2 regions of the Flavobacterium sp. Arc3 genome follow, and region 1 is predicted to be linked to the other one. Evidence: riboswitches for the same ligand, from Rfam matches in the RefSeq annotation. Region 1 holds a riboswitch; the other holds the start of a gene.
The links. Region 1 has a riboswitch for S-adenosylmethionine ahead of QO200_RS14600 (homocysteine S-methyltransferase family protein). Riboswitches for the same ligand answer to the same signal wherever they lie in the genome.
Positions count from the first base shown of each region.

Region 2: it holds a riboswitch for S-adenosylmethionine, as region 1 does, so the genes downstream of both, QO200_RS00040 (hypothetical protein) here and QO200_RS14600 (homocysteine S-methyltransferase family protein) in region 1, are expected to answer to the same signal.

Region 1 is NZ_JASMRI010000021.1:20,714-24,142, reverse strand. Features, by position in the region: gene QO200_RS14605 (NAD(P)/FAD-dependent oxidoreductase) at 1-871, shown strand, start outside; SAM riboswitch class I at 965-1,085, shown strand; gene QO200_RS14600 (homocysteine S-methyltransferase family protein) at 1,357-2,358, shown strand; gene QO200_RS14595 (vitamin B12 dependent-methionine synthase activation domain-containing protein) at 2,742-3,429, shown strand, end outside.
Region 2 is NZ_JASMRI010000001.1:7,273-10,701, reverse strand. Features, by position in the region: gene QO200_RS00055 (transposase) at 1-209, shown strand, start outside; gene QO200_RS00050 (hypothetical protein) at 362-877, opposite strand; gene QO200_RS00045 (hypothetical protein) at 908-1,291, opposite strand; gene QO200_RS00040 (hypothetical protein) at 1,291-1,680, opposite strand; SAM-I-IV-variant riboswitch at 1,671-1,768, opposite strand; gene QO200_RS00035 (hypothetical protein) at 2,106-3,429, shown strand, end outside.

The DNA.
Region 1 (3,429 bases):
AGCGGGAGATTTAGTAAATAATTTAATGGAACAAATCAAACAATTTGAGCCAGGATTTACCTTAGGAGAGCGTGCTGAAACAATCGTAAAACAAGAAGACGGAAGCTTTATTGTAACTTCAAACGAAGGGACTGAGTTTCATGCTAAAGTAGTTGCTATTGCAGGTGGTTTAGGAAGTTTTGAACCTAGAAAACCACTTATCGACGGAATCGCTTTCTATGAAAATAAAGGAATTAAATACTTTATCAAAGATCCAGAAGAGTTTAGAGATAAAAGAGTTGTGATTGCAGGTGGAGGAGATTCAGCGCTTGACTGGAGTATTTTCCTGACAGATGTAGCATCAGAGGTGACATTGATTCACCGTCGTAACGAATTCCGTGGCGCATTAGACTCTGTTGAAAAAGTACAGGAGCTAAAAGATTCAGGAAAAATTCGTATGATTACACCGGCTGAGGTAGTAGGATTAAATGGAGCAGAGCACATCGAGTCGATTGTTATCGATGAAAATGGAGCACAAAGAACCATTCCTACAGATTACTTTATTCCACTTTTTGGTCTTACGCCAAAATTAGGTCCTATTGGAAACTGGGGATTAGAAATAGAGAAAAATGCAATCAAAGTAAATAATGCTTTAGATTACCAAACTAATATTCCAGGTATTTTTGCTATCGGAGATGTGAATACCTATCCAGGTAAACTAAAATTAATCCTTTGTGGTTTTCACGAAGCGACATTAATGTGTCAGGCAGCTTACCAAATTATCAATCCAGGGAAACGTTATGTGTTGAAATATACTACAGTTTCAGGTGTTGACGGATTTGACGGAACTCGTAAAGAAGCTCCAAAAGCAGTGGTTAAAGCCATTGTGTAACAATTCGAATAAAAACCAATAAAAAAATATAGCGTTAATACTTGCAAGTATTAGCGCTATGTCTTTTCTTTGTAGTGTTCCTATATTTATTGACAGTTATCACGAAAGGCGGAGGGAAAGACCCGATGAAACCTTAGCAACCCTTTATCTTATAAAGAAGGTGCTACATTCTACTTTATGCTGAATATATTTCAGCATCTAAGATAGATAACACAAGAATACTTCCACAGTATTTCTCAAACCTTTTCTTGACAACATATCGATATTTTTTTTAGAGCGAATGATTGGTGCTTTTTTGCCATCATCTTTCCTGCTGTACGCTATATCTTTTTATCCTGAATTTAGTTCAGGATCCTGAACTAAATTCAGGATAAAAAGGATGCCGCTCCCATCAGGGCTAAAGAGAAACAATAGTGAACTTTTGGAATTAATAATCAAAAGTATAGATCCCAATTCACATTGTGGTTTACAAGAAATAAAAAGTTATGTCAAGCATTCAAGAAGCCATTAAAAAAAACATACTCATTCTCGATGGAGCCATGGGAACTATGTTGCAACGCTACAATTTCTCCGAAGAAGATTTTCGAGGAGAGCGTTTCAAAGATTTTCCACATTCCTTAAAAGGAAACAACGATTTATTATCACTCACACAACCACAAGCTATAAAAGCGGTGCATGCTGCTTATTTTGAGGCAGGAGCTGATATTGTTGAAACCAATACTTTCTCAGGAACCACCATCGGAATGGCCGATTATCATCTAGAAGACATTGTTTATGAATTGAACTACGAATCGGCCAAAATTGCCCGTGAAGTAGCCGATGAATGGACAGCTAAAAATCCGGACAAACCTCGTTTTGTAGCTGGTTCAATAGGACCAACAAACAGAACGGCAAGTATGTCACCAGACGTAAATGACCCAGGATATAGAGCAGTAACTTTTGATGATTTGCGTATTGCGTACAAGCAACAAGTAGAAGCCTTAATTGACGGCGGAAGTGATCTATTATTGGTCGAAACTATTTTCGATACTTTAAATGCAAAAGCAGCACTTTTTGCAATCGAAGAAGTAAAAGACGAACGCAATATCGATATTCCCATCATGGTTTCAGGAACAATTACTGATGCGTCAGGAAGAACACTTTCTGGACAAACGGTAGAAGCGTTCTTGGTTTCGGTTTCACACATTCCATTGTTGAGTGTAGGATTTAATTGTGCTCTTGGAGCTGATTTGTTAAAACCATACTTACAAACATTGTCGCAAAATACTGCTTTCAATGTATCGGCACATCCTAATGCAGGATTGCCAAATGCCTTTGGAGAATATGACGAAACACCAGCCGAAATGCAATCACAAATAAAAACATATCTCGACGATAATTTGGTAAACATCATAGGTGGATGTTGCGGTACAACCCCAGAACACATCAGGTTAATTGCAGATATTGCCAAGGATTATAAGCCAAGAGTATCAACAGCAACAATGTAAAAACGTAAAGACGCGATTTGTCGCGTCTATATTATAGTCACCTACTAGCGCAAGCGTCTCGCTTGTGCCCGCAAAGAGAGTAAAACGTTCTTTAAAAAAATAAAATTAGTTGATTTTGTCATTTCGACGAAGGAGAAATCACACCAAGTGATTCAGATAATGAGATTCCTCCTTCGTCGGAAAGACAAAAATGAGAAAAAGAGTATTGTTATTAGAACAAAATCGCGTGAGGGATAGCAGTGAAAAGCCCACAGCCTGACGAAGGAAGAGCGAGGACTTGCAGCGAATAGCCCGACCCTTTTGGGGCACGCCCAGAACAATAAGAATTAAAAAGTTATACCTACATAATTTTTAAGATCGTGTAGGACAAATAAAAATATAAAATGGCACAAGCAGAAACTAGAAGAAACTTGGTATTATCGGGATTAGAACCTTTAATCATTACGCCAGATAGCGTATTTGTGAATATTGGGGAACGTACCAATGTTACGGGTTCTAGAAAATTCTTGAGATTAATCAAGGAAGAAAAATACGAAGAGGCACTGAGCATCGCAAAGGAGCAAGTGGAAGGTGGCGCACAAATCATCGATATTAATATGGATGAAGGAATGCTGGATGGCGAATATGCCATGACGAAATTCCTGAATTTAATTGCTGCTGAACCAGATATTTCGCGTGTGCCTATCATGATTGATAGCTCAAAATGGGATATTATAGAGGCAGGACTTAAAGTTGTGCAAGGAAAAAGTGTCGTAAACTCAATTTCGTTAAAAGAAGGAGAAGAGCAATTTATTCATCATGCCAAATTGATTAAACGTTACGGTGCCGCTGCAATTATCATGGCTTTTGATGAAACAGGACAGGCTGATAATTACGATCGTCGAGTTGAAATTTGCCAGCGCTCGTATGATATTTTGGTAAATAAAGTTGGTTTTCCTCCACAGGATATTATTTTCGATTTAAATATATTTCCAGTTGCGACTGGGATGGAAGAACATCGCTTGAATGCTTTGGATTTCTTTAGAGGAACAAAATGGGTTCGTGAAAATTTACCTCATGCACATATTAGTG
Region 2 (3,429 bases), on a different contig from region 1:
GAACTATAAATGATTTCAGAGGACAAAAATTAAAAGGGAACGTCGAAAAGCTTTTCAATCAACTCGTTGAGATGATGGTTGATTTGGAACTTATTAGTCTTGAGAAACAATTTATCGATGGAACCAAAATAGAAGCCAATGCACATAAATACAGTTTTGTTTGGAAAAAAGCAGTTGAAAAAATAAAGAGAGACTTCAAGGTAAGATAGATGCTGTTTTGACCGAAATTGGTCAAGCTATCGCGTCAGACATCATGCATACTGACAATCAAAACGAAACAAAAATTTATAGTCAGAAATTAGCAGAGAAATTTCACAACAATAAAGTTGGCACTTCTGTTCAATGATTAATGGTTATTGCATTATCTTTTTGCATTAGGTTCAAACATAAGTCCAATATATTTTAGACTAAGTATAAACGCAATTACCATTACTATGATATAAATATATCTAAAAGCTACAAACTTATCTTTTTCAGAATTATACCTCCTTATCCACTCAAGACATAAAATCACAAAAAATAGCGCTGGAAGAAAATATGGAATGTTATCTGATATCTCATGGTTACTTCCATAACCATAAGATTCCTTTTTGTCAACATACTCAAATAGAAAAAAAGAAAGACAAACTGGAATTATTAGTTCAAAAGTCCCAGTTAACACTTGAAGGTTGGTTAACTTATAAATGTTTGACTTTTGAACTTTTTTATTAAGTAATGAAGAAATCTTGATACTGGGAAATATTGGTAATATTCCCAATAATACAATAGGTAGCTGAGTTCCCATCACGTGATACACTTCCGAAGAAAACATAATCATAAGAATAAATAAAACTAAAACCAATGTGCCATAAGGCAATAAAAACAACAATATTCTCATATCTATAAATTTACAGTTTAATCTTTTCTCTTAAATCCTTGGGTCTATTGCTTCATCAATCTCTAGCATAACTGTTTCATCTGTAAACACAATCACAGTTCTATTTTGTTGTAACTTATTAAGCAAATGAGAACACAGTTTTATAATTTCATTTTTAAACACCTCAACTTCCAACGGAAATTTAGGGTAGTTTATAAATTCTAACCTTATATGGTTTTCTTCCAGACCGCCTAAAACAATACTACAATCGCTGATTGAAGCGCTTAAATAAATCCTTGCTTCATCTATTCTTTGCTTTTGATACTCTTCAAGGGTATGAATCAAATATTCCTTCTTGTAAAGCTCTTTGCTATATCCTATTTCTAGTCCAAGGGTGATGACCGCTGTAAAGGTTTTTATTGCTTTTGTTTTCATTATTCTTTACAATGTTTAAATATCTCTATTGTATCTAATTGTAACGTCTGAACCAATGCAACTGCTCTTGTAGAATAAGCTCCTGTGAAAGAATACGTGATAACAGCATATTCTTGGTTAGCTTTCAATTGTGAGTAATAGATATCAGGATAAAACTCATAATCCCTTCCATTTGGTTTTTGAAACTTTAAAAAAGTGGTAATACCAGCAATACTTTGGTCGTATAGCTCCTTCTCTTTATATATGTAATTGACTTCTTGAAGTTCGTCAAAAGCGACACTATAAAACTGGAAATCGAGGTCTAAATAAATCTTAAACAGATTTTTTTTAGCCTTTTTTGTTTTTAAAGCAATCTTGAATTTGGAAATAAATTGAGGTATTTTAAACATATTTTTCCTTAGTTTAGGCTCATTGTTTTAGCACCTTCGCTTGTCTAAGCAGGTTGCTACTACTAAATAGTAGTTCGTAATGATATTCAAATATATAAATTAAAAATAAAAACGGACATTAAAATCACACAAATTTTTAAAACTTATAAAAAATAACAATTCAATAGTGACTTAGAATATCACTAAAAACAGGTATAGGCTTCCCGATAAATTAACCCTAATTTTGGTTTTGTTCCTATTTCCATAATTACACACAAATTAAAAAAATGCTCTGAAATGTGGAAAACCGTAAAGATTTAAGTGTCAGATTTTTTACTATTGTAAAGTAAAATTTAAACCAAAAAGAAAAACAAACTTAGGTATCAAATACCCTATAACAACACTCTGGTTGAGTTGTAGTTAATACGCCACCAAAAACAAACGTTATGAAAAAAAGAATTACCCTTATCCTATTAACATTAATTATTAGTTCAACTCTCTTTGGGCAAAAACTTAGCCTAACAGATTTAACTAATTTATGCAACAAGAAGAATTGGCAAGATGTAAATCAATTTATGTTAATAAAAGGATGGACCTATTATAACTCCGAAAAGGGAGATACTGACAATTATAGCACTATTACTTGGTCCTACAATAAAGAGGATTATAGTGATAAAGCCCAAGCATGGTTCTATCTTTATACTTATGATGACTATCCTAATAAAATATCCTATTCTATTTTTAACAAAGGTTCTTATTTATTGATACAAAATTCCTTAACCGCTAACGGCTTCAAATTAGTTGACAGTGCGATTGAAGATGAGAAAGTAATCTCTACATATGGCAGTTCGGGCTATACTTTAATGGTTACAAATGCAAAAAGAAGTGACGATGATTGGTCGGATAGAAGTATGACTTCTTATAATATAACATTGATAAAAAAATCAGGAATCTACGATAATGACAACGGAAAGAAAACAGACTATTACGATGATTATACCGTTAAATTTGAGTACAGTTTGTTAAACGGGCATTTAAACGGACCATTTAATTTTTATGATGAAAAAGGAAACATTAAAAAAAGTGGCACTTATAGCAATGGTTTTTTAAACGGTAAAACAATTGAATATGATGTAGACGGAAGTAAGTCTTTGGAATATATCATGAAAGATGGGAAAAGAAATGGCTTATTAACATCCTTTGAAGACAATAAAATCTCTTATACCACTAATTATAAAGATGACTTGGCAAATGGCTTATATACTGGCCTATATTATGACGAAACTACTGCTGCGCTTTATTTAAAGGAAATTGGTCCTTATGTAAATGATGAAAAAAATGGCAATTGGAAATACGTCTTTATTGATGGTAAAACGGAAAGAACTATAACCTATACCAATTATTTAAAAGACATCAAAGAAGGTCCGTTTCAGGACGTAAAAGGAGACAGTCTTATTGTTGGTAATTATAAAAATGATGAACTTAACGGCAGTTACAAAGTCTATTTAGACGCGCACAAAAATCTTTTTGGAGGAACAATCAATACAAACATTTCTGAACTCAAATTAATTGAGGAGGGGCAATACAATAACGGAAAAAAAACGGGCTATTGGAAAAACTACAACAATTCAGGTAGTCTAAGTGCCGATGGAAATTACAGCGAAGATTTAGAAAACGGAGAATGGAACTTTTATTTTCCAAATTATGTGAAAGAAAATGGGGAGTCTGAACCCTTTGCTAATAAGCTTGCATTAAAAAGGATTTATTTAA